Regions from separate parts of the Streptomyces sp. ADMS genome, predicted to be linked through region 2. Evidence: riboswitches for the same ligand, from Rfam matches in the RefSeq annotation. Region 2 holds a riboswitch; the other holds the start of a gene.

Region 1 (7,858 bases), on a different contig from region 2:
GATGCATGTGCTGCACCGGTCCGAGGAAGTGGCCGAGGTGCTGCTGGTGGCCGTCGGCGTGATGGCTCCGGTGTGCCTCCAGGCCGCCGAACTGCTGGAAGCGCGCGGCATCAACTGCACGGTTGTGGACCCGCGCTGGGTCAAACCCGTCGATCCCGCGCTGCCGGGGCTTGCCGCCGGGCACCGCATGGTGGCCGTCGTCGAGGACAACAGCCGTGCGTCGGGAGTCGGCGCCGCGGTGGCCCTGGCGCTCGGCGACGCCGAAGTCGACGTACCCGTACGGCGGTTCGGGATCCCGGAGCAGTTCCTCGCGCATGCCAAGCGCGGTGAGGTGCTCGCCGACATCGGCCTCACACCCGTCGAGATCGCCGGGCGGATCAGCGCCGGGCTGGCCGTCAAGGAAGAGCTGTCCCAGGGGAAGGCCAAGGAGAAACAGGAATGACAACCGCTGAACCCGGGGTCCGTCCGGGGGAGTTCGACCTCGATGCGCTGCTGGCCGAGCGCGGCGCCGAGCGCTACGAGCTGCACACCAGGCATCTCAACCACCAGCTCCCTCGCATGCTGCACACCATCGGCTTCGACAAGGTCTACGAGCGGGCCGAGGGCGCGTACTTCTGGGACGCGGACGGCGACGACTACCTCGACATGCTCGCCGGGTTCGGGGTGATGGGCCTCGGCCGCCATCACCCCGTGGTGCGCAAGGCGCTGCACGATGTCCTCGACGCCCAGCTCGCCGACCTCACCCGCTTCGACTGCCAGCCGCTGCCCGGGCTGCTCGCGGAACGGCTCCTCACCCACAGCCCGCACCTGGACCGGGTGTTCTTCGGCAACAGCGGTACGGAGGCGGTGGAGACCGCGCTCAAGTTCGCCCGGTACGCCACCGGCAAGCCGCGCGTCCTGTACTGCTCGCACGCCTTCCACGGCCTGACCACCGGGTCCCTCTCGGTCAACGGCGAGGACGGATTCCGGGACGGCTTCGCTCCGCTGCTGCCCGACACGGCCGTCCCGCTCGGTGATCTCGACGTCCTGGCGCGGGAGTTGAAGAGGGGCGACGTGGCCGCCCTGATCGTCGAGCCGATCCAGGGAAAGGGCGTGCACGAGGCGCCTCCCGGCTACCTGCGCGCCGCACAGGAGTTGCTGCACCGGCACAAGGCAGTCCTCATCGCGGACGAGGTACAGACCGGTCTCGGGCGGACCGGCGACTTCTATGCCTACCAGCACGAGGAGGGCGTCGAGCCGGACCTGGTGTGCGTGGCGAAGGCGCTGTCCGGCGGATATGTGCCCGTGGGCGCCACGATCGGCAAGGAGTGGATCTTCAAGAAGGTCTACTCGTCGATCGACCGGGTCCTCGTGCACTCGGCCAGTTTCGGGGGCAACGCCCAGGCCATGGCGGCCGGCCTCGCCGTGCTGTCGGTCATGGAGAACGAGCAGATCGTCGCCAACGCCCGGGCCACCGGGGACCGGTTGAGAGCCCGGCTGGCGGCACTGGTCGACAAGTACGAGCTGTTGGCCGACGTACGGGGCCGGGGTCTGATGATCGGCATCGAGTTCGGAAAGCCCAGGTCGCTGAAGCTGCGCAGCCGTTGGACGATGCTCCAGGCCGCCCGCAAGGGGCTGTTCGCGCAGATGGTCGTCGTACCACTGCTGCAACGGCACCGGATCCTGACCCAGGTCTCCGGCGATCACCTGGAAGTGATCAAGCTGATTCCGCCGCTGGTCGTCGGTGAACGGGAGGTGGACCGGTTCGTGGACGCCTTCACCGCCGTGATGGACGACGCGCACAGCGGGAGCGGGCTGATGTGGGACTTCGGGAAGACGCTGGTGAAACAGGCGGTGGCCAACAGGTAAGGGAGAACAGGGGGAGCGCCGTATGGGGTTTGCCTCTGAGGCAATGGAGTTGCCTTGGAGGTAAATCGGCGGCTGAATGAAGGTATGAGCCTTCCCGAAGAGGACGGGCCGGTCGAGGACCTGCCCGTCGTCGCACCGCAACTCCGAGCGCTGCGCCGCCGGGCCTCCCTCACCCTGGAGGCCGCGGCCCGGGCGGCCGGACTGTCGCCCGCACACCTCTCCCGTCTGGAGACCGGGCGGCGCCAGCCTTCCCTGCCGATGCTGCTCGGGCTCGCCCGCATCTACGGTACGACGGTCTCCGAACTGCTTGGTGAGACCGTCGCCGACCGGGACGCCGTCGTGCGCGCCACCGACATGGAACCGACGGCCGCGGGCGGCTGGTCCTACTGGCAGGCCGGCGCGTCCGGGCGCGGGATGCAGGCACTGCGCGTCCATGTGCCGTACGGGGCACAGGGCGACATCGTGCGCGTCCACCCCGGCGAGGAGTGGCTGTACGTCCTCAAGGGGCGGCTGCGGCTGCGCCTCGGGGACACCGCGCACGTCCTCGCACCCGGCGACAGCGCGCACTTCGACTCGCTGACCCCGCACCGCCTCGCCGCCGACGGCCGCGACGGCACCGACCTGCTCTTCGTCCACACCCTGTTGCAGAGCCCCACCGCCGGCCTCTGCCTCGGCCCGAGCGCTGGAGTGAGGCCATGACGAACATGGAGGAGAAGTTCCCCCGGGCCCTGTGGGTCCGGCTGATCATCTACATCGCGGTCGGGCACGTCTTCGCCGCTTTCATCTACCTGCTGTTCGAGGTGGGCGCGAAGCAGTAGCGGTCACGCACGTCCCGCTCGGCCGAGCCGTCAGTCGAGGAAACGCTCGCGCAGCCGCTCCCGCATCTCCGGAGTGACGCCCAGCCCCTGTGCCAGATAGTTCTCGACGCCGCCCCAGGTTTCCTCGACCGTCTCCATGGCTGCCCTCAGATACTCGGGGCGGGTGCCGAAGAGCGGGTTGAGCAGCTCCAGGACCTCGGGGCTGTAGGCCTTGGCCACGGAACCGTTGCGGCGCACCTTGTAGCGCCTGTGCTGCGCGTTCGACTCCATGTAGTCGGTCACGATGGCGTCGCGCTCCACCCCGACGGCGAGCAGTGTCACGGCGATGGACAGTCCCGCGCGGTCCTTGCCGGCCGCGCAGTGCATCAGGGCAGGGACACTGTCCTCGGCCAGCGCGTGGAGCATCCGGGAGTGCTCGGCCGTGCGGTCCCTGACGATCTCACGGTAGGAGTTGATCATCCGCTGCTCACCCTTGCCGTCGGCCAGGAGGCTGCGCAACTCGTCGAGATCGCCGTCCCGGACCATCTTCCAGAACTCCGCGCCGTGCGCCGGGTCGGACAGCGGGATGTTCACGTTGCGCACGCCCGGCAGCTCGACGTCCGGCCCCTCCAGCTTGATGTCGGCCGCGTTGCGGAAGTCGAAGATCGTGTGCAGCCCGAGGGAGCCGAGAAACGCCGCGTCCTCGTCGGTCGCGTGAGCGAGATGACCGCTGCGGAACAGCCGCCCCGGCGCCACGCGCCGGCCGTCCACGGTCGGCAGGCCGCCCACGTCACGGAAGTTACGTACGCCGCCCAGCTCGGGCTCGGTCGACGGGACCTGCTGCGTCACGAGGGCTCCCCTCCCACACCGCCCCGCGGACGCTGCTCGTCGACGGGCGCGCTTCGACGATACGACATGGGTGAGCAGGCCAACGAGTTTTCCACAGGCGTTGCCGTCGGCGTCCCTGGCGCTGATGATGTTGATGCTTGAGCGTGCCTGTTCGGATCTGTGGGGACATGATGCTGGAAATTGCCGGAACCGGTCGTACGTGGCTTCTCTCGGGGCCCACGAGCAGTTACGCCGTCCATCTCACCGAGGACGACGAACTGCTGCACCTGCACTGGGGCCCGCGGATCGCCCTCGTCGACGCGGAGGCGCTCGCCGTCCGTCCGCTGCCGGACTACTGGCCCTTCGAGTCCCCGCTCGACGGTCGGGAGGAGTACCCGGTCGAGGGCGGCCCCCGCTTCGTACGGCCCGCCCTGTCCGTGCGGACCGGCGAGCGCCGGGGCACCGAATGGCGGTTCGAGGCGTACGAGACCGCGGGCGGCGCCGAGGGGGACGAACTGCGACTGCGGTTCCGCGACGCGGGGCTGGTGATCACGCTCCACTACCGGATGCGCCACGACGTCGTGGAGCGCTGGGTGACCCTCACCCATGACGCCCCCGACAGCGCCGGACCGGTTGAGCTGCTCCGCGCGGACTCGGCCACCTGGACGCTCCCCGAGCGCGATGGCTGGCGCCTCTCCCAACTGCACGGACGCTGGGCCGCCGAGTCCCGGCTCGTGAGCGCGGACCTCACCTACGGTGAGAAGGTCATCGGCAGCCGGCGCGGGCACACCGGGCACCAGCACCTGCCCTGGGTGGCGCTCGACACCGACGCGACCGAGGAACGCGGCGAGGTGTACGCGTGCGCGCTCGGCTGGTCCGGCTCGTGGCGGATCGCCGTCGCCCAACTGCCCGACGCGCGCGTGCAGATCACCGGTGGCGCCGGGTACGACGACTCCGGCCTGCTGCGCCTGGCGGCGGGTGAGTCCTTCACCACGCCCGTCTTCGCGGGGCTGTGGACCGCCTTGGGGCACGGTGGGGCGAGCCGGGCGTGGCACGCGTACCAGCGCGCGTTCGTCGTGCCCGACGCGGACCGGGACCGGCCCGTGCTCTACAACTCCTGGGAGGCCACGGAGTTCGACATCTCCGAGGAGCAGCAGAGGACGCTGGCCCGGCGGGCCGCCGCGATCGGCGTCGAACTGTTCGTCGTGGACGACGGCTGGTTCGGGGCCCGCACCAGCGACCGGGCCGGCCTCGGTGACTGGACGCCCAATCCGGACCGCTTCCCGGCGGGCGTGAGGCCGCTCGCAGAGTACGTGCACACCCTGGGCATGCAGTTCGGTATCTGGGTCGAGCCCGAGATGGTCAACCCGGACAGCGACCTGTACCGCACCCACCCGGACTGGGTGCAGTTCCAGTCGGGACGAAAGCGGACGGAGTTCCGCAATCAGCTCGTACTGAACCTCGCGCGCGAGGATGTCCGCCAGTACCTGTGGGAGCAGCTCGACGGGCTGCTCTCCAGTGCCCCGATCGACTACGTGAAGTGGGACTTCAACCGCTGCTTCACCGACGCCGGCTGGCCCGGCGAGGACTACCCCCAGCGTCTGTGGGTCGACCATGTGCAGGGACTGTATGCCCTGCTGGACCGGCTGCGGGCGGCCCACCCGGGCGTCGCCTTCGAGTCCTGCTCGGGTGGCGGTGGCCGGATCGACCTCGGTGTCCTCGCTCGTACGGACCAGGTGTGGACCTCGGACAACACCGACCCGCTGGACCGCCTCGCCATCCAGGAGGGCTTCAGTCAGATCCATCCGGCGCGGGTCATGGCCGCCTGGGTCACGGACAGTCCGAATACCCAGCTCAACGACCGGGTCAGCTCGTTGCGGTTCCGGTTCGTGAGTGCGATGGCCGGGGTGCTCGGCGTAGGTGGCGACCTCGCCAGGTGGACGGAGGCGGAGCTGGCCGAGGCGAGGGAGTGGGTGGCGCTCTACAGGGAGATCCGCCATGTCGTGCAGCGCGGCGACCTCCACCGGCTGCGGCGGCCGACCGGCGGACTGAGCGCGGTGCAGTACGTGCTCGGGGGCGAGAGTGTCGTCCTGGCGTGGCTCCAGGCGCAGCACCACGGTGAACCGGTACCGGCGCTGCGGCTGCGCGGACTCGACCCGTCTGCGACGTACGAATGCCGTGAAACGGGTGAAGTCCACCGAGGTGCGGTGTTGATGCACCACGGTCTGCGAACGGGGCTGAAGGGTGACCTGGATGCGGCAGTTCTCCGACTGCGTCGCATCTGATGCTTCTGTCCGTTATGGCGCCTTAATTCCAACTCGCTTGGGAATAAGGGTTGCTGTGCGGCAGGGGAGTGAGCAGCGTCATATTCGTGACGGTGTGTCGCCGACATGTTCACGTAATTTCGGCGTCTTTTAAGGATGTTCAGGGGGCGGAGAGATCCAGAATTCACGGACAGTGACGGGTAATTCTGGGGAGGATCACAGGAAACCCGTACACAGGGAACCTGAAGCTTGTTTCCGTGCGTCTTGGTCGCTTACGTTCGCCTCCAATCCGGACGGACGCCCAATCCTGCCGCCGCCCGGAACCCGCATCGAACACCCGAGAACGGCAGGAGCGGGGGACCCACAGGTAGAACGCCTGTTCCGGTCTCTGGAACAGGCTTGGGGTTAAGTCACGTTCAGGCGTGGCCGGACATCTCCAGTCCGCACCCGACAGCTCACCTCGCAGGCGCCGGAGAGGAATTCGTCATGCCCGCGAAGGGTAAGCACCGCCGTCCGAAGTCCCAGCGATTCACCCGCTCGATAGCCGTCGCCGGAACCGGCGGAGCGGCTCTCGCCCTGCCCCTGCTGGGAGCCACCGGCGCCCAAGCGGCCACGGCGGAGTCCACCACGCAGTCCGTTCAGTCGCTTTCGGAAACGGCCAGGTCCGTAACCGCCCAGCCCGTTTCCGCGAAGACGGAAAAAGCTGCTTCCGCTCCCTCCGCCGCCAAGGAGGCGAACGTCAGGACATACGCGGTCCAGGCCGGCGACTACCTGTCGAAGATCGCCGAGGAGCAGAGCGTCAGCGGTGGCTGGAAGAAGCTCTACTCGGACAACCGCACCGCCATCGGTGCCGACCCGGGCCTGATCCACCCCGGTCTGAAACTGACGATCGGCAAGAAGGCCGCGTCCACCTCCTCGCCGTCCTCGTCCTCGGCGGAGTCCTCCTCGAAGTCCTCGCAGTCCACGAAGACTCAGACGCCCGAGCCGGCCGCCGAACGCGAGACGGCCGAGACCTCCACGACGACCGAGACCGCCGACACCGGCAGCTCCAGCGGCTTCACCCTTCCCGTGGCCGGTGGCATCGGCACCGCCTACCGCGTGGCGGGCAGCATGTGGTCCAGCGGCTACCACACGGGCGTCGACTTCGGCGCCCCGACCGGCACCTCCCTCAAGGCCGTCGGCGCGGGCACCGTCGTCTCCGCCGGTTGGGGCGGGGCGTACGGCAACCAGGTCGTCGTCAAGCTCGCCGACGGCTACTACGCCCAGTACGCCCACCTCGCGCAGCTCTCCGTCTCGGCCGGCCAGACCGTGACCGCGGGTCAGCAGGTCGGTCTCTCCGGTGCCACCGGCAATGTGACCGGCCCGCACCTGCACTTCGAGATCCGCACCACCCCGGACTACGGCTCCGACGTGGACCCGGTCGCGTACCTCCGCTCGAAGGGCGTCGCCGTCGGCTGACGCGCACGCTTCGGGAGGACACACGCCGAAGGCCGGACCCCGATCCCGGGGCCCGGCCTTCGGCGTGTTCGCGATGCGGTTCGTGATCGTCACCTTGCGGTCCTGTGGCGCGAGTGCCTGGAGTGTCGCCAGGAAGAGAGAGCGGGGGCAGAGTGAACTCCCTAGCTGTGCAAGCGCTTTCCGCCGCTGTGACCACCATTCAGCCACAAGGAGCCGCCTCGTGACGACCACTCGCAGAGCCTTCGGAGTCCTGGCCGCCGGCGCGGCCGTCGCCGCGCTCAGCCCGGCTGCGAGCGCCAGTGCCGCCGCATACGGACGCCTCATCGCCCGCGACGACTTCCTGCACGGTCTCGGCCGGTGGGCCGTCGAACTCCAGGACGGTGGCAGTGTCACGGCGGCCCGGGGCGTCCTGGAGGTCGACGTGCCGAGCGGTGCCACCAGCTGGTTCAAGCGCAGTCTGCAAGGCCCGTACGCCATCGAGTACACGGCGACACCGGTCTCGGCGGGCGGGGTCAACGACCGGGTCTCCGACCTGAACAACTTCTGGAACGCCGTCGACGTCCGCTCCCCGGACGACCTCTTCGCCACCCGGCGGAGCGGAGCCCTCGCCGAGTACGACCACCTCAAGACGTACTACGTCGGCTACGGCGCCAACACCAACAC
Region 2 (7,858 bases):
TCGTCGCCGTTGTGGATCACGCTGTACTCGGCGGCCTTCTCCAGCAGCGACAGCTTCTGCTTGTCGGGGCCGTCCGCGGCGACACGGATCGTGTGTGTGCCGGAGGCCAGTTCGAGGAGCTTGGCGCTCGGTTCGGCGGCCGACCCCGAGTCGTCGGAACCCCCGCCGAGCCCGCCCGACAGAAGTCCGCTCTCCAGACCGCCGAGGTCGGGCAGCCCCAGATCCGTACTGATCTTCACCGTGCCGGACAACTGCTGCACGTCCGAGGCGGCGATCTTCTCGATGAGTTCCTGCGCGCTGATCTTCGGCAGATCGGGGTCACCGGAGCCGGCGAACGCCGGTACCAGCCCGATCGTCGCGACCGTCAGACCGATCACCGCGACCGGGGCGGCGTACCGCGCGGCCCTGCGGCGCCGGGACGGCACGTCCTCGGCCTCGATCTCGGCCTCGATCCGGTTCCCGGCCTTGGCCTCTTCGTACGGTGCCATGTGTGCCTTACCTCCGTCGTCGGCGGCGGCTGTCCGTCCCACACTTGCCCACCCTGAGCCGCCATTCTCACCTGAACCGGTGAGGAGTGGTGGTTTCCATCTGACCAAATCGGCGAGGAGGAATCGTCAGACCTTGGGCGCAACTCCGTGTACTGCTACGGGATGACATGAGGAGGCATCCCCTCCCCTGACCCGTAGGGGTCGGCTCTGATTCTGGCAGCGTCGGGAGGCGATCTCACCGTGGACCTGGTCCACGCATGTGACGTACGCCACCATCCGCCCGCCCGGCGTTTGCGGACAAGGCCCCGTTCAGGGCCGTGGCGGGGGTCTGGGGGCGCAGCCCCCAGGTACGGGATGGGACCCCAGGTACGGGATGGGACCCCAGGTAAGGGATGGGACGGGTGAGGGCGGCGAGGGCGAACCCCCTACCCGGCCCGATGCACCACCGCGTCGCACAACTCCACCAACGCGGCCTTGGCGTCACACTCCGGCAACGGCACCAACGCAGCCCGCGCCTCCTCCGCATACCGCACCGTGTCCCGCCGAGCCTGCTCCAACGCGGGATGCACCCGCAGCCGGGCCAACGCCTCCGCATGCCGGGCATCGTCACTGAGATCGGAGTCCAGCAACTCGCACAGCGCGACATCCTCGGCCAGCCCCAGCCGAGCCACCCGCTCCCGCAGCCGCAGCACGGGCATCGTGGGAATGCCTTCCCGCAGATCCGTCCCCGGCGTCTTCCCCGACTCGTGGGAGTCGGACGCGATGTCCAGCACATCGTCCGCGAGCTGGAAGGCGACCCCGAGCCGCTCCCCGTACTGGGTGAGCACGTCCACGACACTGTCGTCGGCCCCGGACATCATCGCCCCGAACCGGCAGGCCACGGCCACCAGTGATCCGGTCTTCCCGCCCAGCACATCCAGATAGTGCTCGACCGGATCCCGCCCGTCCGACGGCCCCGCCGTCTCCAGGATCTGCCCGGTCACCAGCCGCTCGAACGCCTCCGCCTGCACCCGCACCGCCTCGGGCCCGAGGTCGGCGAGGATGTGCGAGGCGCGCGCGAACAGAAAGTCCCCGGTGAGAACCGCGACGGAGTTGCCCCAGCGCGTGTTGGCGCTGGGCACCCCGCGCCGTACCTCGGCCTCGTCCATGACATCGTCGTGATACAGCGTCGCGAGGTGGGTCAGCTCGACCACCACCGCGGACGGCACGATCCCCGGCGCATGGCGGTCCCCGAACTGCGCCGCGAGCATCACGAGCAACGGCCGGAACCGCTTCCCGCCGGCCCGCACGAGATGCTGCGCGGCCTCCGTGATGAAGGGCACCTCGCTCTTGGTGGCTTCGAGCAGCCCTTCCTCGACAGCCGCCAATCCGGCCTGGACATCGGCTTCGAGAGCCTGGTCCCGCACGCTCAGCCCGAACGGCCCGACGACGGTCACGAGGGATCTCCTGTCTGCTGGTGTCTACTGGCGGTCACACGGTGTGTCGATAGGTCGCTGCCATCACTCAAGTCAGCGTATCCGGTCATGTTTCGATCACCGCGAGCGCCCGCCCGTCCAGGCCAGGCGGTATCGGATCGCGACCGGAATGTTTTTGATCAGTCCAAAGCATGGACATTTATAAACATCCCGCCCCGCCAGTGAGTGCGCACACACATATGCCACCTCACCCCATCCTTCACAGTCGGCGTCGCCACGACAACGAAGCACGTCGCGCGAGAGGTTCCGCCCTCTCGGCGGACATGCATCCCCAGAATGCGAAAAACATCCAAAAGCTCCCTAATCACCCCACTCCTCCATCTGCCCCACCACTACCCCCGGCCAGTGATTCGAGTCACGCCGAAATCCGGCACCCCTCACCCACCCTCCGCAAACTACCCATTCACTAAAGCAAGTAGCCCTCCACCTGCCCTTACCTCGATGCCCGTTTCGCACCAAACATCCATCTCGTATGAGCAAGTCCGCTGTTTCTGCCCCTTGTTCCATCCGTGTGCTCTCGCATACGTTCGCGCCACACCGGGCGGACCGCCGAATCCTGCCACCGCCCGCGGAGCACAGATCCCACCCACCCACACGTGACTCACGCAGGCAGGAGCGGGGGACCCAGGTAGGCCGCCGGTCCGGGCACGACGCCGGAGCGGCTAGGGGTGAAGCCGTGCGCCGACAGCGCGCGCGGCCGGGCATCTCCCGCCCGAACCCGACAGCTCACCTCGCAGGCGCCGGAGAGGACTCACCATGCCCGCACGAGGTCAGCACCACCGCGCGAGAACCCCCCGCCGCACGCTCACGCGCACCCTCGCCATAACCGGAACGGCCGCCGCCGCCCTGGCCATGCCCTTCCTGACCGCGACAACGGCGTCAGCCGCACCCTCGTCCACGTCGTCCGCGTCGTCGACGACGACGTACTACGCGAACAACCTGGACGGCTGGATCCACGAATCGCTCGACATCATGGCGCAGAACGGAATCCCCGGAACGTACGACGGCATCTACCGCAACATCATCCGCGAGTCGTCGGGCAACCCGTACGCCATCAACAACTGGGACTCGAACGCGGCAGCCGGCACCCCTTCAAAGGGCCTCCTCCAGGTCATCGACCCGACCTTCGCCGCATACCACGTCGCCGGCACCTCGTACGACCCCTACGACCCGATCGCGAACATCACAGCGGCCTGCAACTACGCGGCGGCGCGGTACGGATCGATAGACAACGTGTACGGGGCCTACTAGGCCGCCCCTGGCCCACAGGCCGACCCCGACCGGTGGGGGCGACCCCGGCCGGTGGGGGCGACCCCGGCCTACCAGCCCACCCCGCCCTCGCCCCCACCGCCGAACAACCGCTCCAGCACCACCGCGATCCCGTCGTCCTCGTTCGAGAGGGTGACCTCGTCCGCCACGGCCCTGAGTTCGGGATGGGCGTTGGCCATGGCGACACCGTGGGCCGCCCAGTCGAACATCGGGATGTCATTGGGCATGTCGCCGAAGGCGATGGTGGCGGACGAGGTCAGCCCGAGATACTCGGCGGCCAGCGCGAGCCCCGTCGCCTTGGTGATGCCGCATGGCTGGAGTTCGACGGTGCCCGGCCCCGACATGGTGACGGTCGCGAGGGAACCGACCGCTCCACGCGCCGCCGACGCCAACTCGTCGTCGGACAGGGACGGGTGGCGCAGCAACACCTTGCTGATGGGCGCGGCCCACAGGTCGTCCCGGTGCGGTACCCGTACGGCGGGCAGCGTCGGATGCGGCATCAGGTACCCGGGTTCGATGAGTGTCAGCCCGTCGACCCCGTCCTGGTCTACTGCTGCGTACACCTGCCCGACCTCCGCCTCGATCTTGCCGAGGGCGGTCTCCGCCAGTTCCTGGTCCAGGGTCACCGACCACAGCAGACGGTCGGCGCCGGCGTCGTACAACTGCGCTCCCTGCCCGCACACCGCGAGCCCCCCGGCACCGAGGTCGTCGAGCAGCGGCCGGACTCTCGGCGCCGGCCGTCCCGTCACCACCAGATGCCGGGCGCCGGCGGCAGTGGCACGTGCCAGCGCGGTCCGCGACCGGTCGGAGAGCGTGTCGTCGCCGCGCAGGAGCGTTCCGTCCAGGTCCGTGGCGATCAGGGCGTATGAGGTGGGAGCGGCCATGATCCAGAGAATACGGATCGTTCGGCCCATCGGTCCCCGTCCGAACCGGACGACGTTCGGCATCCCGGCAGCAACAGCCCCCACGCCCGCGCCAGTTCCCTCTGCGGGAGGACACGGGCACCACGACAACGCGGGTCAGTGAGACCCTGTTCACAAGATCGAGCGAGGGGAGCGTCGACCGACGGCACCGAACCCGTGCCCTACCTGTGCGCCGCCAGATGCCCCACGCCGATGTTCGCCACGATGTACCGGTACCCGGCGCGCTGTTCCCCCCTGCGGAACGGTGCGCCCGGTCGATCGAGATGCATGGCCCGGACGACATCCACCCCCGACTCGCTCTCGAAGAGCCGGAACTGGACGCCCATGCGTGGGTTGAAGTCGAGAACCTGCACTGTCCGCCGCGCCGGCCGAAGCGCAGGTCGAGGTCCATCGTTCCGGCGAAGCCGATCTGTTTGATGAAACGTGCGGCAAGGTCCGCGAGTTCCGGATTGTGGACATCAAGAACTCTTTGGGCACTGGGGACACTGCCCTGAGCCCGCAACTCACCCGTAACCTGTGGCGCGACGACTTGGCCGGACGGCACGACCCCCTGCACGCCACACCGGACAGACACACGCCACCCCAGGCACCGGACGTCCACGACAACGGCCGTCCACGACAGCAGACTTGTACGACACACGAGAGCGAGGCAGCACCCGATGCCCCCCTTCGATGTCCCCGAGGGCGACCCCTTCGGCCCGCACAACCTCCCGTACGGCGTGTTCTCCCCGGCCGGCTCCGCGGACCGCCGCGTCGGCGTCCGTCTGGGCGACCACGTCCTGGACGCGGGCGCCGCAGCCGCAGCGCTCGGCTCCCCCTACGTCTCCGTACTGGCCCGCCCGGCCCTCAACCCTCTGCTCGCCGCGGGCCGCACGACCTGGTCCGACATCCGACGCGCCCTCACCGCCTGGGTCACCGTCCCGTCCCACCAGGACACCATCGCCGCTTTCCTGTACCCCCTCTCCTCGGTGACGCTGCATCTCCCCTTCGATGTCGCGGACTACGTCGACTTCTACGCCTCCGAGAACCACGCCCGGAACGTCGGTCAGATCTTCCGCCCCGACGCCGAGGACTCCCTGACCCCCAACTGGAAGCACCTGCCGATCGGCTACCACGGCCGCTCGGGCACGGTCGTGGTCTCCGGCACGAAGGTCGTACGTCCCTCGGGCCAGCGCAAGGGCCCCACCGACCCTGCCCCGCTCTTCGGCCCGTCGGTCCGCCTGGACATCGAGGCCGAGGTCGGTTTCGTGGTGGGCACACCGTCAACCATGGGCAGCCCCGTGGCCCTGTCCGCCTTCCGGGACCACGTCTTCGGCCTCTGCCTCCTGAACGACTGGTCCGCCCGCGACATCCAGGCCTGGGAGTACGTCCCTCTGGGCCCGTTCCTGGGCAAGTCCTTCGCCACGTCGGTCTCGGCGTGGATCACCCCGCTGGACGCCCTGGAGGAGGCCAGGGTCCGCGCGCCCGCCCGCACGCACCCCCTGCTCCCCTACCTCGACGACGCCGAGGAAGAGCCGGGCGGCTACGACCTGCGTATTTCCGTTGCCGTGAACGGCCACACCATCTCCGAGCCTCCCTTCTCCAGCATGTACTGGACGGCCGCCCAGCAACTCGCCCACATGACCGTCAACGGCGCCTCCCTCCGCACCGGCGACCTCTACGGTTCTGGCACGGTCAGTGGCCCCACCGAACGAGAACGCGGCTCCCTCCTCGAACTCACCTGGAACGGCACCAACCCCCTCGACCTGCCCGCCGGCAAGCGAACCTTCCTGGAGGACCACGACGAGGTCACCCTCACCGCCTGGGCGCCCGGTCCGGGCGGCACCCGCGTGGGCCTGGGCGAGGTGACGGGCAGGATCACTCCGGCAAACTGAGCTTGACGGGCAGGATCACTCCGGCAAGCCGGATAAAACGCCCGAAACAGCCGGCCCGGAGCAGCCGGGGGCGGGCAGTCCGCCGCCGACCGGGAGAAAGCCGGCGCTTCCGCCTCGCCCCGCTGCCCCGGTCTCCTCCCCGAATCCCGCCCCCTACATCCAGTCCTCCGGCTCGGGCTCCATCTCCATCTCGGGCCAGTCATCCGGCCCCGGCTGGTCCGGCACCGCCCGGTCCGGCACCGGACCGGATTCCACACCCTTGCCTTCGCTGCCGGCGGCTCCGCGTCCGCCGCCCGCTGCCCCGGACGTCGGCGCCCCGCCCAGCGCCGCAAGCGCCTTCACCACGCCCTCGCCGTACGTGACGAGCTTCTTCTCGCCCACCCCGCTGATTCCGCCCAGGTCAGCCACCGACTCGGGCCAGACGCTGACGATCTCCCGAAGCGTGGCGTCATGGAAGATGACATACGCCGGAACCCCCTGCTCACGGGCCTGTTCAGCGCGCCAGGCCCGCAGTGCCTCGAACGCCGGCAACAGCTCGGAAGGCAACTCGACGGCCGCCGCCTTCGCCTTCCGCTCACCCCGGCCACCTCCACCGGCCGACCGCGAAGTCGCCGCCTTCTTGGGTTCCTTTCGCATCGGCACGTCCCGCTCGCGCCGAAGCACCGAGCCGCTCTCCTCGGTCAGCACCAGCGTCCCGTACTCCCCCTCGACCGTGAGGAGCCCCTGCGCCAGCATCTGCCGTACGACACCGCGCCATTCGCCCTCGGTCAGCTCCTCACCGATGCCGAACACGGAGAGCTGGTCGTGGTCGAACTGGATCACCTTCGCGGTCCGCCGGCCCAGCAGGATGTCCACGATCTGCACCGCGCCGAACTTCTGCCGCCGCTCACGCTCCAGCCGCCACACCGTCGACAGCACCTTCTGCGCGGCGACCGTGCCGTCCCACGTGTCCGGTGGCGACAGGCACGTGTCGCAGTTCCCGCAACCGCCCGGCTCCGGGTCCTGTCCGAAGTAGGCGAGGAGCTGGCTGCGTCGGCACTGCACCGTCTCGCACAGTGCCAGCATCGCGTCCAGGTGTGCGGCGGACCGGCGCCGGAACGCCTCGTCACCCTCCCCGCCCTGGATCAGTTTCCGCTGCTGTATGACGTCGTTCAGCCCGTACGCCATCCAGGCCGTGGACGGCAGTCCGTCCCGCCCCGCGCGGCCCGTCTCCTGGTAGTAGCCCTCGACGGACTTGGGCAGGTCGTAGTGGGCGACGAACCGGACGTCGGGCTTGTCGATGCCCATCCCGAAGGCGATGGTCGCCACGACGACGAGACCGTCCTCCCGCAGAAAGCGCGACTGGTGCGCCGCACGGGTGCCCGCGTCCAGGCCCGCGTGGTACGGCACCGCCTCCACACCGTTGGCGGACAAGAACTCGGCCGTGCGCTCCACTGAGTTGCGCGAGAGGCAGTAGACGATGCCGGCGTCACCCGGGTGCTCGTCCTTCAGGAAGGACAGCAGCTGCCTCTTGGGATCGGCCTTGGGCACAATGCGGTACTGGATGTTGGGCCGGTCGAAGCTCGCGACGAAGTGACGGGCGTCCGGCATGCCCAGCCGCTGGGTGATCTCCTGGTGCGTCGCATGCGTGGCCGTCGCCGTGAGCGCGATCCGCGGGACGTCCGGCCAGCGCTCGCCCAGCAGCGACAGCGCCAGGTAGTCGGGCCGGAAGTCGTGCCCCCACTGCGAGACGCAGTGCGCCTCGTCGATGGCGAAAACAGCGATCTTTCCCCGGGAGAGCAGGTCCAGGGTCGACTCCAGACGCAGCCGCTCCGGAGCCAGGTACAAGA

Evidence for each region. Region 2 has a riboswitch for cyclic di-AMP ahead of RB628_RS24000 (transglycosylase SLT domain-containing protein). Riboswitches for the same ligand answer to the same signal wherever they lie in the genome.
Region 1: another riboswitch for cyclic di-AMP. It lies ahead of RB628_RS36270 (LysM peptidoglycan-binding domain-containing M23 family metallopeptidase); the one in region 2 lies ahead of RB628_RS24000 (transglycosylase SLT domain-containing protein).

The regions. Positions count from the first base shown of each region.
Region 1 covers NZ_JAVFVX010000149.1:4,365-12,222, reverse strand. Annotated here, with positions in the region: gene dxs (1-deoxy-D-xylulose-5-phosphate synthase) at 1-442, shown strand, start outside; gene RB628_RS36295 (aspartate aminotransferase family protein) at 439-1,848, shown strand; gene RB628_RS36290 (XRE family transcriptional regulator) at 1,933-2,547, shown strand; gene RB628_RS36285 (DUF6126 family protein) at 2,544-2,666, shown strand; gene RB628_RS36280 (tyrosine-protein phosphatase) at 2,697-3,494, opposite strand; gene RB628_RS36275 (alpha-galactosidase) at 3,665-5,758, shown strand; cyclic di-AMP (ydaO/yuaA leader) riboswitch at 6,036-6,219, shown strand; gene RB628_RS36270 (LysM peptidoglycan-binding domain-containing M23 family metallopeptidase) at 6,224-7,195, shown strand; gene RB628_RS36265 (DUF6250 domain-containing protein) at 7,416-7,858, shown strand, end outside.
Region 2 covers NZ_JAVFVX010000057.1:36,123-43,980, reverse strand. Annotated here, with positions in the region: gene RB628_RS24010 (DUF2092 domain-containing protein) at 1-488, opposite strand, end outside; gene RB628_RS24005 (polyprenyl synthetase family protein) at 914-1,924, opposite strand; cyclic di-AMP (ydaO/yuaA leader) riboswitch at 2,551-2,716, shown strand; gene RB628_RS24000 (transglycosylase SLT domain-containing protein) at 2,720-3,214, shown strand; gene RB628_RS23995 (HAD family hydrolase) at 3,283-4,116, opposite strand; partial or broken gene RB628_RS23990 (ATP-grasp domain-containing protein) at 4,320-4,612, opposite strand; gene fahA (fumarylacetoacetase) at 4,815-6,029, shown strand; gene recQ (DNA helicase RecQ) at 6,183-7,858, opposite strand, start outside.